Linked DNA regions of Butyrivibrio fibrisolvens. The protein of the gene in region 1 interacts with the protein of each later gene in a pairwise test. Links are inferred from orthologs where the notes say so. Each region holds a gene or a part of one and is shown in the gene's direction. Other genes may lie near its edges. The genes, in order: recJ and I7804_RS09395.

Region 1 (11,170 bases):
GAGGGAGAATATCATGGTCGTAAGGCTATGATGACATTTGAAGTCGGTAAGGCTGCACTTGATTTCCTTGTTAAGAATTCAGGTAATCGTCATAACCTTGAGGTTGATTTCTTTGGCGGTGAGCCTCTTATGAACTGGGAAGTTGTAAAACAGATCGTAGAGTATGGCCGTAGCATTGAAAAAGAAGCTGGTAAGAATTTCAGATTCACAATTACGACTAATGGTACTCTTCTTACTCAGGAGATACTTGATTATTGCAACAAAGAGATGGGTAATATAGTTCTCTCGATTGATGGACGTAAGGAAGTCAATGACAAGATGAGACCTAATGCTGCCGGTCATGGAATGTATGATGTGATCGTTCCTAAATATCTTAAAGTTGCAGAGTCCAGACATCAGCTTAGATATTTCGTTAGAGGTACATTTACTCATAACAACCTTGATTTCTCTGAAGATGTTAAGCATCTTGCAGATCTTGGCTTTAAGCAGATTTCAATGGAGCCTGTAGTTGCAAAGCCGGAAGATTGGTATGCTATTAAAGAAGAAGATCTTCCAAAGCTTAAGGAAGAGTATGATAAGCTTGCAAAGATTTACCTTCAGTATCGCAAAGAAGGTAAAGGATTCAATTTCTTCCACTTCAATATTGATCTTTCAGGTGGACCTTGCGTAGCTAAGCGTCTTTCAGGATGTGGAAGTGGTTGTGAATATGTAGGCGTTACACCTTGGGGTGACATCTATCCTTGTCATCAGTTCGTAGGTAACGAAGATTTTATTATGGGTAATGTCTTTGAAGGAATCAAACGTACTGATATTCAGCAGAAGTTTAAAGAGAGTAACGTATACTCAAGACCTGAGTGTCAGAAGTGCTTTGCAAGATACTATTGCAGTGGTGGATGTAGTGCTAACGCCTATAATTTCAATGGAGAAATCAACACAGTATATAAAGAAGGTTGTGAACTTCAACGTAAGCGCATAGAATGTGCGATTATGATAAAAGCGGCACTTGCTGAAGAAGCAGATGCCAAAAACGTGGGTTAACGGAGGTTATTAAAATGAAAAAGTTAAAGCAAGTACTGCCATTAGTTGTTGTACTGGCTGTACTGGTCGGATTGTTCTACGTTGCCTGGCATGGAGTTGGGGAAACACGTGATGGCTCTATGCACGACATCAATTTCGGTCTCGATCTAGCTGGTGGTGTCAGCATTACTTACCAGGTAGCCGGTGAAAATGGTGGAACACCTACAACTCAGGAGATGGATGATACTGTATCAAAGCTTTCAAAGCGTGTAGCTTCTGAACTTAATACTACAGAAGCTTCTGTTTACAAAGAAGGTTCTGATCGTATCACAGTAGAGATTCCAGGTGCTACAGATGAGATTTTCGAAACACTTTCAACACCAGGTAATCTGTATTTCATTCGTGAGTACAATGATCAGGGAACTCCTAACTATTATGATCCCTATGGTATGGGATACTCAGCATTCTATATGCTTTCTGATGGTGTAACAGTTGAGTCTCTTCAAGCTAGTGGAGATATCGTTCTTTCAGGAGAAGATATTGCTGATGCACAGGCCGGTGTTGACAATTCTGGAACAGGTTCTGAGTATATCGTAGAGCTTACACTTACATCTGAAGGTGCTAAGAAGTTCGCTACAGCTACAGAAGCAGCTTATGCTAACGGATGGACTATTGGTATCTACTATGATGGCGCATTTATTAGTGTTCCAAGAGTGCAGGCTGTTATATCAGACGGTAAGGCTTCAATCACAGGTATGAGTTCATATGAAGCTGCAGAAAACCTCGCATCTACAATTCGTATTGGTGGACTTGATGTATCTCTTACAGAACTTCGTGCTAATGTCGTAGGAGCTCAGCTTGGTGCCAGTGCTATTCATACAAGTAAGATTGCAGCTATCATTGGTCTTGCTCTCATCGTTCTGTTTATGATCATCATCTTCAGGATCCTTGGTGTAGCAGCATCAATGGCTCTTGGTTTTTACTGCTGCTTCATGGTAATACTTCTTTCAGCATTTGATATAACACTTACTCTTCCTGGTATTGCAGGTATCATTCTTTCAATCGGTATGGCGGTTGATGCTAACGTTCTTGTATTTGCTCGTATCAGAGAAGAAATTGCTAACGGCAGCGCTGTAGATAAGGCAATGAAAGCCGGATATTCCAAGGCTCTTTCAGCTATCCTTGATGGAAATATTACAACACTTATTGCTGCCGGAGTTCTTGGACTTCGTGGAACAGGTACAGTAAGAGGTTTCGCTATAACTCTTGCACTTGGTATAGTTATTTCCATGTTCACAGCACTTTTTGTAACAAGAGGAATTTCTGCACTCCTTTATAACCTTGGATTTAAGACTGAATCTTTCTATGGTAAGGCTAAAGCTCCTAAGAAGATTGACTTTGTATCTAAGAGGAATATCTTCTATGCGATTTCTGTTCTTATAATCGTATGTGGTATAGGTACATGTGTATATAATCACACAGCAGGTAATCATGCTTTCAACTATTCAATTGACTTTGTAGGTGGTACAGCTACAACAGTTACTTTCGAAGATGGCAAGACTCCTTCAGTAGAAGATCTTGAAAGCTCAATTGAACCAGCTATTATTTCAGCAGCATCTGCTGCAGATGCAAACCTTAAGAACCTGTCAATATCACATCAGATTGTTAATGATCAGGATCAGGTAGTATTTAAGACACAGTCTCTTTCAACAGATGCTTCACAGGCTGTTAATGAACTTCTTACAACAACCTATGGTGCAACAGATGTTACATACGAGACAATCAGTGCTACAATAAGTGATGAGATGACAAGTGATGCAAGCTGGGCAACAGTTATAGCTCTTATCCTTATGCTTATCTATATCTATTTCAGATTTAGAGATATTCGCTTTGGTGCAAGTGCCATCATCGCTCTTGCTCACGATGCTATCATGGTTATCATGTGCTATGCATTCACAAGACTTGAAGTTGGAAGCACATTTATTGCTGTAGTTCTTACTATTATCGGTTACTCTATCAACGATACAATCGTTACATTTGACCGTATCCGTGAGAACCAGCATGGCCTTCGTAATCAGGAGCAGCTTAAAGAGCTGGTCAATGAATCTGTTAACCAGACTCTTACTAGATCACTGTTTACATCTATCACAACATTCATCATGGTACTTTGCCTGTATGTAGTAGGTGTTCAGGATATTAAGACCTTCGCACTTCCTCTTATGGTTGGTGTAGTAAGTGGTACATATTCTTCTATCTGCATTGCATCACAGCTTTGGTTCTCTATGAAGAAGAAAAGTGTAGAAAAGGCTTAATCTTTTTAGAAAACTATTCAGACTGCAGGAAGTTAGAGCTTTCTGCAGTCTATTTTATTGCTTGGCATGAAGTTTGAATCATATATCTATTGTATTGCTTAGCATGAAGTCTGAATCATATATCTATACTATTGCTTAACATGAAGTCTGAATCATATATCTATTTTTAAGAATATTAAAAAGGGTGCTTTATAAATGTCAAAATGGATGATTGCAGCTAAGAAGGCTGATTTTAATAAAATAGCAAAAGACTTTAATATAAGTCCTATTACAGCCAGACTGTTAAGGAATCGAGGGCTGGTTGATCTGGAAGATATCAGAAGATATCTTTTTGGAGGGCGTGAAGACTTAAGGGATGCCCATGATCTTACTGATATAGAAAAGGCTGCATGTATTATGAGGGACAGGATTGATGCCGGATGTAAGATCAGAATTATCGGTGACTATGATGTGGATGGAATATGTTCTTCCTATATTCTATGGGCTGGTCTTAACTTTGCTGCAAAGGGTTCTAAAGCTTCCAGTGCAACTGAAACGATTATAGACTACAGGCTTCCGGATAGGATCAAAGACGGATATGGTCTTAACGAAAGGCTTGTTAGAGAAGCTGTAGATGACAATATCGATACTATAATTACTTGCGATAATGGTATAGCTGCATATAATGAGGTAGCTTTAGCCAAAGAGCTGGGTCTTACAATAGTTGTGACTGATCATCATGAAGTTCCGATATCTAAAGAAGGTGATGAAGAAGTACAGATCCTTCCTCCGGCTGATGCAGTCGTAGATCCCAAGAGACATGACTGCAATGTAACATTTAAGGAGATATGTGGAGGAGTCGTAGCTTATAAATTCATTCAGATTCTTTTTGAACAATATGAAAAGTCAGGATGGAATCATGCACCTTTAATGGTAGAAGATTTCTATAATGAGATGCTTGAATTTGCAGCTCTTTCAACAGTATGTGATGTCATGCCTATAGAAGATGAGAACAGAGTATTTGTCAAAGAAGGTCTTAGACAGATGGAGAATTCTCACAATCTGGGACTTAGAAGTCTTATTAATGTCAATGGCCTTCTTGGAAGCAAGATGACAGGTTATCATCTTGGCTTTGTGATAGGTCCTTGCCTTAATGCAACTGGAAGACTTGACAGTGCTATGAGAGGACTTGATCTTCTGACAGCATCAAATGAGATGACAGCAGTTAATATTGCAGGAGATCTTAAAGCGCTTAATGATAGCAGGAAGACCATGACTCAAAAAGGTGTAGATCTTGCTACGCAGGAGATGGATAAGTATGGCAAAGATATACCTAAAGTCATAGTTTTGTATCAGCCGGATCTCCATGAGTCTATAGCCGGAATAGTTGCTGGAAGAGTTAGAGAGAAGTATTCAAGGCCTACTATTGTACTTACCAATGCCAAAGAAGGCGCAAAGGGAAGCGGAAGATCTACAGAGAATTATGATATGTTCAGAGAATTATCTGAATGTAAAGACCTATTTACTAAATTCGGTGGACACAAGATGGCTGCCGGGTTATCTCTTGCAATTGATAACATAGAAGAACTCAGACAAAGACTCAATGCTAACTGTACACTTTCAGAAGAAGATTTCGTAGAAGTAAAGCATCTGGATATGATACTTCCTCTTCAGTATTTAAGCATTCCGCTTATCAAAGAGTTCGATATCCTCGAGCCTTTTGGTAATGGTAATGATAAGCCTTCCTTTGCCGCGCGTGATATAAGGATAAGATCAGGCCGCATTATGGGCAAGAATAAAAACTGCGGCAAATACAAGATTTTAGATGCTGATGGCAGAGAATACGAAATGGTATATTTTGGCAATATGGAAAAATGGCACGATTTCCTAACAGAGCGATATGGAAATGCAATAATAGATGCGTTATATAATAATAGTGTAAATACGGACATCGTCCTGAATATAGCATATTATCCTGATATCAATACATGGCAGGGTAGAGAGAGCTTGCAGATTGTTATGACAGACTTCTGCTGATCAATACAAAATGGCTGCAAGATAACAATAACAAAAATAGGAGATACACTTATGAAGCTTGAGAGTTTGCTTTCTAAATTAGAATATAAAGCATATGAAGGTAATACCGGAAGGGAAGCTGATATCTCTGATATAGAGATAAAGTCAGTTGTAAATAATTCTAAAAAAATTGAAGAAGGTTGCTTCTTTATGTGCATAAAGGGAGCAAACTTTGACGGTCATAGTGTTTCAAAAGAGGCTGCTGATAAAAAAGCTGCAGCGATCCTTGTACAGGATGATGTGGAACTTCCGGACGGTTGCACAATGCCTGTGATCAAAGTTAAGGACACTAGATATGCAATGGCATTTATTTCAGCAGCATGGTTTGGAAATCCTGCACAGAGCCTTAAAACAATAGGTATAACAGGTACTAAAGGTAAGACTACTACAACATATCTTATAAAGAGTATGCTTGAAAATGCAGGTCATAAAGTAGGTCTTATCGGAACTATTGAAGTTATAATAGGAGATAAACATATTCCTGCCAAGAATACAACTCCGGAATCATATGATCTTCAGGAGTACATGAGACAGATGGTAGATGAAGGATGTGATAGCCTTGTTATGGAAGTATCATCTCAGGCGCTTATGCAGTACAGAAGTCAGGGATTTGTATATGACCTTGGACTTTTCACTAACATAGAACCTGATCATATCGGCCCTAATGAACATAAGGATTTTGAAGACTATATGCACTGCAAGGGCCTTTTGTTTAAGCAATGTAAAGTTGGTATTGCTAATGCAGATGATGAGCACATGGAGAAGGTTGTTGAAGGTCATACCTGCAAGCTTGAAACCTTTGGATTCTCTGAAAAATCTGACCTTAGAGCTATCAACCTTGCATATATCAGAAAACCGGGACAGCTTGGAGTATTCTTTGATACAGAGGGACTTATAGAGCTTCATGCAGAAGTTCGTACACCTGGTAAATTCTCAGTTTATAATGCGCTATGCGCAATAGCAGTTGCCAGACATTTTGGCTGCACTGATGAAGAGATAACAAGTGCTCTTAAGAATGCAAAAGTCAAAGGTCGTATCGAGATGGTCAAGGTATCAGATGATTTTACTCTCATGATCGACTATGCTCACAATGCAATGGCACTTAAGAGTCTTCTGTCAACACTTAAGGATTATCGCCCTAACAGGCTTGTATGTCTATTTGGATGTGGCGGCAACAGATCCAAGCTTCGTCGCTATGAGATGGGTGAAGTCAGTGGCAGATTAGCTGATCTTACTATCATTACTTCTGATAATCCACGGTTTGAAGAGCCTCTTGATATCATTCATGATATTGAGACAGGTATGAAGAAGACTGATGGTAAGTATGTTGAGATCCCTGATAGAAAAGAAGCTATCGCTTATGCAATAGATAATGCCCAGAAGGGTGATATCATCATTCTGGCAGGTAAAGGTCATGAAGATTATCAGGAGATCAAGGGAGTCAAGTATCCCATGGATGAGAGAGATCTTATAGCTGATATAATGAAAGAGCGCAGCTTATAAGTGTATTACAACTAACTACTTATGAAAATGCCACTTGCCATTTATCCAATACCCTATGAAAGTATTAAATAACTGACACAAGGCATTTGGGGGAGTCTTTAAAAAAGCTTTATACAATTCTTATAAATGGAGAGCAGGAAAAAAGATCCTGTTTCTCCATTTTTTAACCTCATGTCGCGAGCAAAGCGAGTGACTAATGGTTCAAATTGGTGGAGTTCGCGACACCAATTTGGGTTTGAAAGTGGAACACTTTCAAACTTATAATTCCAGAAGATTTATTTAGTGCGATGTTTTTTCGTATTTGATTAAAATGAATGAGTCAGTACACTGCGCTATATTCTACAATAGATTCTTTTTGTGAAATTATGTAAGTAAGATGTCCTGGTGTCTGATATAATAAATTCGGCTTTTATATGAGTCATATAATGAATTCGACTCAAAAGATTAATTTGAATACATGAGGTTATAATGGATATTCCAACAGAATCTAATCTGATATTTGCTAAAATAATAATAGATATATCTCATGAACAGGTCGACAGAACCTTCTGTTATAAGATTCCCGATCATCTTCGCGGAAGTATAGATATAGGAACCTGCGTACTTGTACCTTTTGGAAGAGGCAATAATGTACGTACAGGTTATGTTATGGAGCTAACGGACACAGCAGATTTTGATCCTGATAAGATCAAGGAGATAAAAGGTATTGCTACTGAGAATCTGCCGGCAGAGGATGTGTTTATAAAACTTGCTGTATGGATGAAGCAAAGGTATGGCTCTACCATGTATGCAGCTCTTAAGACAGTACTTCCTGCACATAAGAAGCAGGCCGCTCTAAAGCATAAATATATATCGCTAAAAATGGCTGAGCGTGAGGCTAGAGAGTATTTTTATGAATGCAAGTCCAAAAACAGGAAAGCGCAGGAAAGGCTCCTTTCTGAGCTTTTGTCGGAGCCTGGTGAAAGGATACCTTATGAGCTTGTAACAGGTAAACTCAACATTTCTGCTGCTACGATCAGAAGCCTTAAGGATAAAGGCATTATAAGCGTAACAGAAGAAGAATATTACAGGAATCCTGTAAACATAAGTGAAGTAACAGCAAAGAAGCTGAATCTTTCGGATGAGCAACAATACGTAGTTGATAAGGTCATGAATGATTATGATGACAATATCAGGAAGACCTATCTGCTTCATGGGATCACAGGAAGCGGTAAAACTGAAGTCTATATTCGTTTGATCGAAAAGATCATAGAGCGTGGCAAGCAGGCGATAGTTCTGATTCCTGAAATCTCACTGACCTATCAGACCCTGATGAGATTTTATCGTCACTTTGGAGACAGAGTATCAGTTATGAATTCGACTCTTTCACCGGGTGAAAAATTTGATCAGTTTGAAAGGGCAAGAAACGGACAGCTTGATATTATAATAGGTCCTCGTTCAGCTCTTTTTACTCCATTTAGTAATCTTGGGCTTATAATAATAGATGAGGAACATGAGCCTGCATATAAATCGGAGCAGATGCCAAAGTATCATGCAAGGGAAGCTGCTATAGAGCTGGCAAGACTTGTCAAAGGAGGCGCAAGCGTAGTACTTGGAAGTGCGACGCCTTCTCTTGAAGCTTATTACAAAGCTATTACAGGTGAATTCGAACTATTTGAACTCACCAAAAGACTTACCGGCGGAACACTTCCTGAAGTAGAATGCGTTGATCTAAGAGATGAGCTTAGAAGCGGTAACAGGTCTATTTTTTCAAGAAGTCTTAGAGAGGGAATAGAGGATAGGCTCCAAAGACATGAACAGCTTATGCTCTTCATAAACAGAAGGGGACTTGCCGGATTTGTATCCTGCAGAAGCTGCGGACATGTGTTTAAATGCCCGCACTGCGATGTATCTTTGTCAGAGCATAAAGGGGGACGTCTGGTATGCCACTACTGCGGATATTCGGAACCTGTAACAAGAATCTGCCCTGAATGCGGATCTAAGTATGTATCAGCCTTTAGAGCTGGTACCCAGCAGATAGAAAAGGAAGTGTTAAAATATTGGCCGCAGGCCAGAGTCCTAAGAATGGATGCGGATACGACCAGAACAAAAGACTCCTATCAGAAGATACTGACAGCATTTTCTAATGAAGAAGCCGATATTCTTATAGGAACGCAGATGATAGTTAAGGGACATGACTTTCCTAAGGTTACACTTGTAGGCGTTCTGGCTGCTGATATGTCTCTATATGCCAATGACTACAGGGCAGCAGAGAGAACTTTCCAGTTACTGACTCAGGCAGCAGGAAGGGCTGGAAGGGGCAAACTTCCCGGCAAAGTAATCGTGCAGAGTTATCAGCCTGATCACTATGCCATACAGACAGCTGCTAGGCAGGATTATAACGCGTTTTATGATGAAGAGATTGCATATAGAAGACTTCTTGCATATCCTCCTGTAGCGCATATGATGGCAGTACAGATAACTTCAAGATATGAAGACAGCGGTATTAGCTTTGCAAACAGACTTAGGACTATTCTGGAACAACCTGTTGTTGCAGGAATTGGCACTGAAGATGCTATGTTTAATGCTTCTTATAACCACAGACATAATTTGGATACAGGTAATGATACAATGTCTGCTTACGTTAATGGAAGCCTTATGGAAAGCGCAAAAACGGTGATCATAGGACCTGCTGCAGCTAATATATCAAAAATTAATGATGTTTTCAGATTTGTTATATATGTTAAGTCGGCGGATTATGCTATATTAACTAGGATGAAGGACAAAATCGAACGATATACCGCTAGACTTATAGAAGCTGGACAATACCGCGGATATTCGGTACAATTTGATTTTGACCCTATAAACGGGTTCTAATGATATTTTTATTAACAACTAATGTTTTAGTATGTGCAAAAGTGCTGCACAGATTATTTGGAGGTATAAAATGGCAATAAGACAGATTCGTGAATTTGGTGATGATGTACTTGAAAAAAAGTGCAAGCCTGTCAGAGAGATGACAGATTCAATACAGGAACTTATCGATGATATGTTCGAAACAATGTATGAAGCAAACGGTGTCGGACTTGCAGCTCCTCAGGTTGGTATTCTTAAAAGAATCATGGTCATCGACTGCACAGGTGAAGACCCATTTGTATTTATCAATCCTGAAATACTTGAGACAAGCGGAGAGCAGACCGGATACGAGGGATGCCTTTCAATCCCGGGTAAGAGCGGCGTTGTGACAAGACCTAATTATGTAAGAGTTAAAGCTCTTGACCGTGACATGAACGAGTTCGAGCTTGAAGCAGAAGAGCTCTTTGCACGTGCAATATGCCATGAATGTGAACACCTTGATGGACATATGTATGTAGAAAAGGTTGCCGGCGGAGTAGAAGGACTTGTAGATAACGAAGAACTTTATAAGGACGAAAACTAATGAAAATAGTATATATGGGAACTCCTGATTTTGCTGCATATGCACTTAAAAAGCTCTATGAAGCAGGACAGGAAATAAAATGTGTTGTCACACAACCTGACAAACCAAAAGGAAGAAGCGGTAAGCTCGTATGCTCTCCTGTTAAGGAATTTGCTCTTGAAAAAAATCTTCCGGTATATCAGCCAGAAAAGATAAAGGCAGCAGATAGTGTTGCATATCTTAAAAATATAGAGGCAGATCTGTATGTAGTAGCAGCTTTTGGACAGATACTGTCTCAGGAGGTTCTTGATATTCCAAGGTTTGGATGTGTTAATATACATGCATCACTCCTTCCTAAGTACAGAGGAGCAGCTCCTATTCAACAGGCACTTCTTGATGGCAACAAAGAGACCGGTGTAACACTCATGCAGATGAATGCAGGGATGGATACAGGTGATATCCTCATGCAGGAAAGTCTTGAGATCACTGATGAGGATACAGCAGGTACTCTTTTTGACAAGCTTATGGAACTTGGCGGCGATATGATAGTAAGAGCTGTTCCCAAGATAGAAAAAGGCGAACTTACACCTGTGCCTCAGGATAATGATAAGGCAACCAAAGTTGGTAAGTTTACAAAAGAGATGGGACTGATTGACTGGACCAGGGATGCAGCATATATAGACAGACTTATAAGAACTATGGATCCATGGCCAAGTGCGTATACACATATGGGAGATAAGACTCTTAAGATCTGGAAGGCAAGACCTGTTGATAAGACATCTGATGCAAAGGCCGGCGAAGTATTTGAAGTATCCAAAAATACATTTATGGTAGCAACAGGCAAAGGAAGTCTTGAAGTTCATGAAGTTCAGCTTGAAGGCAAAAA
Region 2 (11,152 bases), 440 kb from region 1 along the record:
TGACGGAACGCAAAGAACATGGCAATGGTCGTTACGAGCTTTATCGTAATCTCAAATATAGTCAGATAACTTCCGCCCTGAAGACATAACAAAGCAAAAGAAGCTATGCTTGTAAGTACAGCTAACAAGCATGCGACCGCCATCATATTTTCATTTAAGAAGATGGATTCAGAACTTTTTCCTTTTATCATTGCTGCCTCGTATGGTTTTGGATTTTGAAAAAACGATAATTGTATACCTAACATATTTTATCAAAAGTATATAAAGGATAATAGTCATAATAGGGACAATTCAGTTTGACCCTGCTATTATTTTATTATACTTAATAATATAATGGCTTTATAAGATAAAATGAATATTGCACGAATAAAAATGCATAATACATTCAGAAATATACATTTTAGAACTTGCATTGCTATAGTTAATGTGGTAAAGTAGCATTCATAACATGTATAAATATACAGGAGGAATTCATATGGCACAACTTTGGGGTGGCCGTTTTCAAGGTAAAACAGACCAGCTTGCCTGGGATTTTAATGCATCTATATCTTTTGATAAAAGGCTCTTGGAGGCAGATGTACGAGGCTCCAGAGCTCATGTAACAATGCTTGCCAAACAGGGAATCATCACAGATGAAGATAAAGAGGCTATCTTCAAGGGGCTTGACTCTATCATGGCAGATGTTGAGAGCGGTAAGCTTTCTATAACTACTGAATATGAAGATGTACACAGCTTTATAGAAGCTAATCTCATAGACAGGATAGGCGATGCCGGCAAGAAGATGCATACAGGGCGTAGCCGTAACGACCAGGTTGCGCTTGATATGAGACTTTATACAAGAGATAAGGTTAAAGAGACGCAGGAACTTATTATCGATATGCTCAAAACTCTTCTTGATCTTCAAAAAGAGCATATTGATACCTACATGCCAGGCTTTACACACCTTCAGAAGGCGCAGCCTCTTACACTTGCCCATCATCTTGGTGCGTATTTTGAGATGTTCAAGCGTGATGCCCTCCGTATGAAGGATATCTATAAGAGAATGAATTATTGTCCTTTAGGATCAGGCGCTCTTGCAGGTACTACTTATGATCTGGACAGAGAGTATACAGCAAAGCTCCTTGACTTTGATGGCCCTACTCTTAACAGTATGGACTCTGTAGCAGACAGAGATTATCTTCTTGAGTATATGTCTGCGCTTGCTATCATGCAGATGCACCTTTCAAGATTCTCAGAGGAAGTTATCATCTGGAACTCTAATGAGTATCAGTTCGTGACTATAGATGATGCCTACTCTACAGGCAGCAGTATCATGCCTCAAAAGAAGAACCCTGATATAGCTGAGCTTGTACGCGGTAAGACAGGCAGGATCTACGGAGATCTCATGAGTCTTCTTACTACCATGAAGGGTATACCTCTTGCATACAACAAGGATATGCAGGAAGACAAAGAGGTAGCATTTGATGCGATGGACAATGCCTTAAACTGCCTGATTCTTTTTACAGATATGCTTAGAACCCTTAAGTTCAACAAAGAGGTCATGCAAAAGAGTGCGATGAACGGATTTACAAATGCAACTGATGCAGCAGATTATCTGGTTGTTAAGGGTGTTCCTTTCAGGGATGCACATTCTGTTATAGGTAGGATCGTACTTCACTGTATAGATAAGGGATGTGCTATTGATGATCTTGATATAGATACGCTTAAGTCTTTTGATGAACATTTCGATAATGATATATACGAAGCAATATCTCTTAAGACCTGTGTTGAAAAGAGACTTACCATCGGAGCTCCCGGTATAAGTGCTATGGAGAAAGTCATTGCAGTCAATGAGAAGTTCATTGAAGACTATAAGATTTGAAATAAGTTTGTGGCTAAAAATATATAAGAGAAATATATACAAGAAAAATATATACAAGAACTATATGTAAGAACACTGTTTTTATGCAAAGATATATAAAAGTTTTTGACTATATGGTAAAAAATGTATATTTTATCTCTTTTCACAGAGAAAAAAATAAGATTATAATAAACAGCAAATTAACGCGCTAAAGTACGGGACGCGTAAAAGCATTGGAAGAGGAGCATTATTATGAGTGAAAAGTTGAAAGTGGCAGTCCTTGGTGCAACAGGTATGGTAGGTCAGAGATTCATCTCTATTCTTTCAGATCATCCATGGTTTGAAGTTACTACAGTTGCAGCCAGCCCCAGAAGTGCAGGTAAGACTTATGAAGAGAGCGTCGGAGACAGATGGAAGATGGATGATCCGATGCCGGAAGCAGTTAAGAATCTTGTAATTAAGGATGTAACAGACGTTAAGGGCGTTGCATCTGATGTTGATTTCGTTCTGTCAGCTGTTAACATGAGCAAGGATGAGATCAAGGCTATAGAAGAGGAGTATGCTAAAACTGAGACTCCTGTTATCTCTAACAATTCAGCTCACCGCTGGACACCTGATGTTCCTATGATCGTACCTGAGATCAACCCTCAGCACAGCGATGTCATCGAATATCAGAAAAAGCGTCTTGGTACTACAAGAGGCTTCATCGCAGTTAAGCCCAACTGTTCTATCCAGAGCTATACACCTGCTCTTGCTGCATGGAAAGAGTATGGCCCTTATGAAGTTGTAGCTACAACATACCAGGCTATCTCAGGTGCAGGTAAGAACTTCAAAGAGTGGCCTGAAATGGTTGGCAACATCATTCCATTCATCTCAGGAGAAGAAGAGAAGTCAGAGCTTGAGCCTCTTAGAATCTTCGGTCATATCGAAAATGGTGTGATAGTTCCTGCTGAGAGCCCTGTTATCACAACACAGTGCATCCGTGTTCCTGTTCTTTATGGTCACACAGCAGCTGCTTTTGTAAGATTCAAGAAGGAAGCTACTAAGGAAGAACTTATTGAGAAGCTTGTTTCATTTACAGGTAAGCCTCAGGAACTTGGCCTTCCATCTGCTCCTAAGCAGTTCATCCAGTACCTTGAAGATGACAATCGTCCTCAGGTTGCGCTTGATGTTAATTATGAAGGCGGTATGGGTGTGTCTATCGGAAGACTTCGTAAGGACAGCGTATATGACTGGAAGTTCGTAGGTCTTTCACATAACACTCTCAGAGGAGCAGCAGGCGGCGCTGTAGAGTGCGCTGAGCTTATGAAGGCTCTTGGATATATTCAGGCCAAGTAATTGAAAGAGTTTCTATCGCGGGATTTTGCGGCTGATTGTAGTCTGAAAGCCTCTGATATAGATAAAAGAAGAATTCTTAATTTATTATAAAAACTATTATAGAATTCTACTGAGATTTGTTTTATAATAAGCGTTGGTGTTGACACTTTCCTGATGCCTTGGGATGAGGGGGCGACTAGGGATAGATGACTTCACTGACGCTTATTCTATTGGGAGGAATCTTATAATGATTACTTTACAGATCCTAATTGCAGCCTTGGTTGCAGAATTGCCTTTTTCAGGTAATACTTTCAGTGTTTGGGATATAGCCCTTATCGGACTTATTACCATAATAGGCAGATTGTTATGTACTAAACTTCTCAAGGTTCATGGCCTTGCGAATGCAATTTCTTTTAACCTTTCACTTATCACAGCATCAGTGCCGATGATCCATTATATCTGGTGGCATGCAGCTAATGGAGCAGAGTATTCTACAGCTTCTAACGTATGGATGCTGATCCTGTGCGGTATCATCTGGCTCCTTTTCTGGAGACTTATCAATCCTTGGTACTATACTAAGGTTGACGGTTCATATGTTGCTATGAACTTTATTCCATATTTTGAGAACAGCGTAGTTCTTCGCGCTGTATGCGGAGTTATCCAGCTCCTTCCTATGACAATATTTGTAGCTTTCGTATGGTATGGATTTGCAGGACACTTCAGCCCTAAGGCTATTGCAGGTCTTGTACTTGCCAATGTTGTATGGGTAGCTGCATTCCTTTATCTTGTAGCAAGAGATTACAAGAAGCACCCTGAAGCTGTGATCGAGACAGTTAAGGATCCATATTCAGATCACGTTGAGAACGAGACAGAGTCCCGTTTTGAAGTTAAGCTTTCTGCTAAGAACTACAGACTCTTTACAATCTGTAAGGTAGTAGTACTCTATGCAGCATTCTGCCTTGACGGTCTGTACTATGACAGAATTCATAATGACCTGAATGAGGCATTCTCACATACAGTAGGTATCCCGTTCCTTATCTCTGTACTTGCTGTACTTGCAGCTTATCTCTTACAGGAGAGACTTAGCCTTCGTCTTATTGTTAACAAGAACCGCTTTGGTATCCACAAGATCTTCAGCTTTGGTGAAGTTGTAGATGAGAAGGATATGGTTGACTACGAGATATCAGGCAAGAATGCAAACTCTATTGCACTTACATATTTCAATGACAACAATAACAAAATGATCCGTTTCGATGGCGCATATGACAATGTATCTACGCTCAAGAACTACATCGTAGAAGAGACAGCTATCGAGAGATATACACCTAAGACTCCTGCTCAGAAGAAAGAAGAGCTTGAAGCTCGCAGAGCACAGAAGGCAGCTCAGAGAGAAGAAAAGAAGAGAACAGCTCCTGAAAGAAAGGAAGCTAAGAAAGCCAAGAAGCTTGCTGAAAAGGAAAAGAAATCAGCAGAAAGAGAGCTTTCCAAAGAAAGAAATAAGATTGAAAAAGAGGCAAGACAAAAGCACGAAGAAAGAGAAAAACTTGCTAAGAAGAGAAAAGCTGAAAGAGATAAAAAACGTGCAGAAGAAGCAGCTTCTAAGAAAAAAGATGTCGAAGAAGAGACTAAGGCTAAGAAAAATGCCTGATAAGGGATTTGCCTAACCTGCAATGTAAAGGTCATGCCCGGCGGCATGACCTTTTTTAAACGAAAAAACCGCTTTTTTAGGAGGTCTAATGTCAAAAAGCGTTTATATAGCGGAGAAACCAAGTGTAGCTCAGGCTTTTGGAGCTGCTCTTGAGCACGCTGATAACGAAAAATACAGAAAAGCAGACGGATACTGGGAATCAGACAATTCTATCATAACCTGGTGCGTAGGACATCTTGTCACAATGAGTTATCCGGAAGTCTATGATGAGAAGTACAAGAAGTGGCAGATGGATACACTTCCTTTCATTCCGGAAGAATTCAAATACGAAGTTATACCAAGCGTACGCAAGCAGTTCAATATTGTAAGCGGCATACTTAACCGTGCTGATGTTGATACTATATACATCTGCACTGACTCGGGACGAGAGGGTGAGTATATATACAGACTTGTTGACCGCCAGGCCGGTGTAAAGGATAAGACCAGGAAGCGTGTCTGGATCGACTCTCAGACAGAAGAGGAGATCATCAGAGGTATCAGAGAAGCCAAGGATGACTCAGCATATGATAATCTTGGATCGGCAGCTTATCTTCGCGCCAAGGAAGATTATCTTATGGGTATCAACTTCTCAAGAGCTCTGACACTTAGATATGGCTATAATATCAAGACATATCTGGGCGCTGATAAGGGAGTTGTATCTGTAGGACGAGTTATGACCTGTGTTCTGGGCATAGTTGTTGACAGAGAGCGTGAGATCAGGAACTTCGTCAAGACATCTTTCTATAAAGTCAATGCTGCCCTTGCTATAGGTGACAGGAATCCGGATGCTGAGTGGAAAGTTCAGCCTGAGAGTAAGTATGATCAGTCCCCGGCTCTTTATTCTGAAAAGGGCTTTAAGAAAAAAGAAGATGCTGATGCTCTCATAGAACTGTGCAAACAATCTGCCGATCCTCTTGAACTTACTGTAGCAAAAGCTGAGAAAAAGAAAGAAACCAAGAATGCACCGCTTCTTTATAACCTTGCGGAACTTCAGAATGACTGTTCCAGATTCTTCAAGATCAATCCTGATGAGACACTTGCTGTAGCTCAGGAACTATATGAGAAGAAGCTTACAACTTATCCAAGAACAGATGCCAGAGTATTATCATCTGCTATCTGTAAGGTAATAGATAAGAATATATCAGGTCTTACCAATTATCCTCAGGCAGGTGTGTATGCTAAGTCGATCCTGCAGCACGAGTCATATAAAGGTATAGCCAAGACCAGGTACTGCGATGATAAGGCGATAACCGATCACTATGCTATCATACCTACAGGCCAGGGCTTATCTGCACTTTCCGGATGCTCTGCTACTACACAAAAGGTATACGAGATCATTGTAAGAAGATTCCTTGCTATATTCTTCCCGGCTGCTCAGTATCAGAAGGTTGCGCTTGATCTTGAACTTCAGCTCAGTCAGTCCAAGGAATTGCCCGGAGGTGAGAGCGTTCCATACAAAGAGCACTTCTACAGTAACTTCAAGGTTCTATCTTCAAAGGGCTATCTTCATGTGATGGATTATTCTTTCTTTAAGAAAAAAGAAAAAGACAGTGAGGGTGAAAACAGTGCTGAAAATGAAGAGCAGATGACGGATGAAGCTTTCTTTGAAGAACTTCAGAAGATCAGAAAGGGAAGTAAGATCCCTGTATCCGGAATGTCTGTAAAGGAAGGTGAGACAGCTCCGCCTAAGCGCTATAATTCAGGAACCATGATCCTTACAATGGAGAATGCAGGACAGTTTATAGAAGATGAAGAATTAAGATCCCAGATCAAGGGAAGCGGAATCGGAACATCAGCAACACGTGCCGGTATCCTTACCAAGCTTTTTGCCATCAAGTATCTGAATCTTAACAAGAAGACGCAGATCATAACACCTACGCAGCTGGGCGAGATGGTATATGAGACAGTAGCTATATCAATGAAGCCTATGCTCAATCCTGCACTTACCGCGTCCTGGGAGAAAGGACTTACAGGAGTTGCAGAAGGTGCTATTTCTGAAAAAGAATACATGGACAAGCTGGACGACTTCGTATCAAGAAGAACCAATCAGGTCAAAGAGAACAATTACAAGAACCAGCTGATGCAAAGGTTCAGGACGATAGATCAGTACTATCCTGAAGCTAAGAAGTCATCGGGTTCGAAAGCATCAGGTGCTAAAGGATCTGGTGATAAAGCTAAGACATCATCTGGGAAAAACAGTTGAAATGGTTCTAAAAAAGCAATAACATTAAACAGCAATAAAAAATTAGAAAAGGCATTGAATACTTAATATTGAATATAAAATAATAAATTTGTTTTTATCAATGCAGGAGGAACTATTATGTTAGAAGCATATACTATTAAAAATATGTACGATTTAAATGAAACTATAGCAGCAGATCTTTTTGAGGGAGCTACATATCCTTGGGAAGTTCTCTCTAAGATCAAGGACTTCATAGCTGAGCTTGGTCCAAAGCTTCCTAAGGACAAGTTCGAGCAAAGAGGAGAGCATGTATGGGTAGCTAAGAGTGCTACAGTATTTGACTCAGCATATCTTGGAGACTATTGTATCATCGATGAAGATGCTGAAGTCCGCCAGTGCGCTTTCATTAGAGGTAATGCTATCGTGGGCAAGGGAGCTGTAGTAGGCAACTCTACTGAGCTTAAGAACGTAGTCCTTTTTAACAAGGTTCAGGTTCCTCATTACAACTATGTTGGAGACTCTGTCCTTGGAAACTACGCACATATGGGCGCAGGTTCTATCACATCCAATGTTAAGAGTGACAAGAAGCTTGTTGTAGTCAAGGATACAGCATCTGATGATAAGTGCGAGACAGGTCTTAAGAAGTTTGGTGCTATGCTAGGCGATCATGTAGAAGTTGGCTGTAACAGCGTACTTAACCCAGGTACCTGCATCGGAAGATGGTCCAATATCTATCCTACAAGCTGCGTGCGTGGATGCATTCCGGATCATCATATCTACAAGAATCAGGACAACATCGTGCCCAAGCATGACTAATACTATCTGCCTTGGTGACGATATGAGATATTAGGCAGTATTTATGCATAGCTTATATTTGTAATGTATAAAAAGCTGTTAAAAAAATATCATTCCCCATTGAAATTAAAGAGATTATATGCAAAAATAGGATTGGTGCTTGGCAGACACCAATCTATTTTTTTATTCGGTAGTAAGTAATGAAAGTTACTTTACAATACGAAAGGAGATTTTACATGATTTACTCAACAGAGGTAAAAAACATGTGCCCTGTAACTCAAGGGGTACACCATGGCGCAGCTCCCATTCCGGAAGAGGCTAAGTGGGTTAAGTCAAAAGAAATAAAGGACATCTCAGGCTATACACATGGTATCGGCTGGTGTGCTCCTCAGCAGGGCTGCTGTAAGCTTTCCCTTAACGTTAAGGAAGGTATCATTCAGGAGGCACTTGTAGAGACTATCGGATGTTCAGGTATGACACATTCTGCAGCTATGGCTTCAGAAATTCTTCCTGGCCTTACAGTTCTTGAAGCTCTTAACACAGACCTTGTTTGTGATGCTATTAATACAGCTATGAGAGAGCTCTTCCTTCAGATCGTTTATGGTAGATCACAGTCTGCATTCTCTGAAGACGGACTTCAGATCGGTGCAGGTCTTGAAGACCTTGGTAAGGGTAACCGTTCAATGGTTGGTACAACATACGGTACTCTTGAGAAGGGACCTCGTTACCTTGAGCTCACAGATGGTTACATTACAGATATCGCTCTTGATGAGAACGATGAGATCATCGGATACAAGTATGTTAACTTTGGTAAGATGATGGACTTCATCAAAGCTGGTGATGATGCCAACACAGCTCTTGAGAAGGCTAAAGGACAGTATGGACGTGTTGCTGATGCAGTTCGTTGCATTGATCCTAGACACGAGTAATTATAGGTAAGGAGGAATATAATAATGGCTTTATTTGAATCATATGAAAGAAGAGAGCCCCAGATCCTGGCTTGCCTTAAGGAGTATGGAATCTCTTCAATAGAAGAATGTAGAGATATTTGCATGAATGCTGGTATCGATGTTTACAAGCTCATCGAAGGCATTCAGCCAATTTGTTTTGAGAACGCTAAGTGGGCTTACACAGTAGGTGCTGCTATCGCTATCAAGAAGAACTGCCGTAAGGCTGCTGATGCTGCTGCAGCAATCGGTATCGGTCTTCAGGCTTTCTGTATCCCTGGATCAGTTGCTGATCGTCGTAAGGTAGGTCTTGGCCATGGTAACCTTGGTAAGATGCTCCTTGAAGAGGACACAGAGTGCTTCGCATTCCTTGCTGGTCACGAGTCATTCGCAGCAGCTGAGGGTGCTATCGGTATCGCTGAGAAGGCTAACAAGGTTCGTAAAAAGCCTCTTCGCGTTATCCTTAACGGTCTTGGAAAAGACGCTGCACAGATCATTTCTCGTATCAACGGTTTCACATATGTAGAGACTGAGTACGATTACTACACAGGTGAGGTTAAGGAAGTATTCAGAAAGTGCTACTCTAAGGATGCTAACTCTCCTCGTGCAAAGGTTAACTGCTACGGCGCTAACGACGTACAGGAAGGCGTTGCTATCATGTGGAAGGAGAACGTTGACGTATCTATCACAGGTAACTCAACTAACCCTACAAGATTCCAGCACCCAGTTGCAGGTACATACAAGAAAGAGCGTATTGAAGCTGGTAAGAAGTACTTCTCAGTTGCTTCAGGTGGTGGTACAGGTCGTACACTTCACCCAGATAACATGGCTGCAGGTCCTGCTTCCTATGGTATGACAGATACTATGGGTCGTATGCACTCAGACGCTCAGTTCGCAGGTTCATCTTCAGTTCCTGCTCACGTTGAGATGATGGGTCTTATCGGCGCTGGTAACAACCCTATGGTTGGTATGACTGTTTCTACAGCTGTATCTATCGAAGAGGCTGCAAAGGCTGGTAAGTTCTAATTATCAAACATAAGTGTAAGTAATGAAGGCCGTCACACTGTTTTGGTGTGGCGGCTTTTTTTGCTAAATAACCAGGCTTTAAACATTTCAAAATGCAATTTACGGTTTGATGTGCATTTCGTCGTATCAAAGATGCATTCTGTCGTATCTGGTAATTAAGAAATTTGATTTACTTGTATAATAATTATGGCTTTGTTGCGACTGGGGAAAACTAAAAGACTCAGAGGACATAGATAAGTATTACTGTTGCAGTAAATGGTTTATTATTATATTTGTTTGGAGGAGATACGCATTGACTTATCAGGTAAGAGAATCAGCTGGATTTAAGATTTTTGATATTGTAGGAATGATGATCATCGGAGGCTTTTCTATTGGAGGATACGGTTTTATTTTAAAATACCTAGTATTGGAATCAGCTATGGAATATGCGATATTTACAGGAATCAGCATCGCCTTTTTGGCGTTTATTGCATATTGTTTGTATCAATCTCTTTCCGATAAGAGAGTGGCAGTGACTGTTAATGAAAGGGATAGGTATTTTATCATCCAAAGGACTTTAGGAGCGCCTGAAACAGTATATGCCAATGAGATTACTGCCTGGTATGCCGATGTAATAACATATTTATCAAAAGGCGGTTTTAAGACCACCGATTGTATTACCATCAGGTATGGAGGTAGGAAGGTCAAAATCCCATATTATTTTGATAATTATGCAAGAATGGTCAATTCCCTTAAAAGGCTTGCAGGAAATCAGGCTCAGGGAGCACCAATAGATGAGAGCAAACTAAGTCCTGACAGTGCTATAGATTGTCTTGTAAAACAGCTCGATCCTGCAAAAACTTATGATTTTAACATAACTTATGTAACTGACTGTGCTTTTATAGGATTCAGACCTGATCATCATAAGGCTACAGCCTTGTTATACAGGCAGAATGGCAGAACTCTTCAGGAGTCATTCTTTACTTATCTTTGTTCACGTTTCGACGAGTGGGATGAAGATCTGGCAAGACAGCTAAGAGAGGTGAATTTTAATATCCGTCCTGTAAATGGTGGCTTTCCTGAGATGATCAGCTATGAGTCGCCAAAGGCAAGAAAGAAAAAAAGAGATGTTCAGGAACATGCTGAGGGGCTGTATTATTACCTTTTACAAAATCTTGGAGAGCCGGTTGGAATGTATGAAAATGCTGAACCCTTAAGTCAATATGCCGGAAAGATTTTGGGAGAGGAACTCTTATATGACGAAGTTGAGCATTTGTATTTTGTAGTATTTGATCAGTATATCCTTTGTATAGTTATGGCTGTTGACAACGATTGAACTGTTTTTTTAGGAACTCAAACTTTTCACTTGGACGTTTGAG

Evidence for each region.
Region 2: the proteins of recJ (region 1) and I7804_RS09395 interact in binary tests that used the Escherichia coli proteins (3 or more experiments, as listed by UniProt). The link is inferred for Butyrivibrio fibrisolvens from one-to-one orthologs.

What each region holds. Positions count from the first base shown.
Region 1 is NZ_CP065800.1:1,842,087-1,853,256, forward strand. The notes cover bases 3,003-5,934. They hold recJ (single-stranded-DNA-specific exonuclease RecJ), read left to right. Parts: upstream 3,003-3,524; coding sequence 3,525-5,345; downstream 5,346-5,934. Other genes in these bases: secD (protein translocase subunit SecD), read left to right, coding at 3,003-3,329; I7804_RS07620 (UDP-N-acetylmuramoyl-L-alanyl-D-glutamate--2,6-diaminopimelate ligase), read left to right, coding at 5,397-5,934. Also shown: scfB (thioether cross-link-forming SCIFF peptide maturase), read left to right, coding at 1-1,038; more of secD, read left to right, coding at 1,053-3,002; more of I7804_RS07620, read left to right, coding at 5,935-6,887; replication restart helicase PriA, read left to right, coding at 7,356-9,743; def (peptide deformylase), read left to right, coding at 9,814-10,305; fmt (methionyl-tRNA formyltransferase), read left to right, coding at 10,305-11,170. UniProt on the Escherichia coli protein: Single-stranded-DNA-specific exonuclease.
Region 2 is NZ_CP065800.1:2,278,028-2,289,179, forward strand. Bases 4,557-7,470 are described here. They hold I7804_RS09395 (DNA topoisomerase), read left to right. Parts: upstream 4,557-4,893; coding sequence 4,894-7,047; downstream 7,048-7,470. Other genes in these bases: I7804_RS09390 (hypothetical protein), read left to right, coding at 4,557-4,805; I7804_RS09400 (UDP-N-acetylglucosamine pyrophosphorylase), read left to right, coding at 7,165-7,470. In the rest of the region: I7804_RS09375 (hypothetical protein), read right to left, coding at 1-191; argH (argininosuccinate lyase), read left to right, coding at 476-1,861; asd (aspartate-semialdehyde dehydrogenase), read left to right, coding at 2,093-3,178; more of I7804_RS09390, read left to right, coding at 3,405-4,556; more of I7804_RS09400, read left to right, coding at 7,471-7,842; I7804_RS09405 (iron-sulfur cluster assembly scaffold protein), read left to right, coding at 8,058-8,750; I7804_RS09410 (GGGtGRT protein), read left to right, coding at 8,775-9,794; I7804_RS09415 (hypothetical protein), read left to right, coding at 10,087-11,109.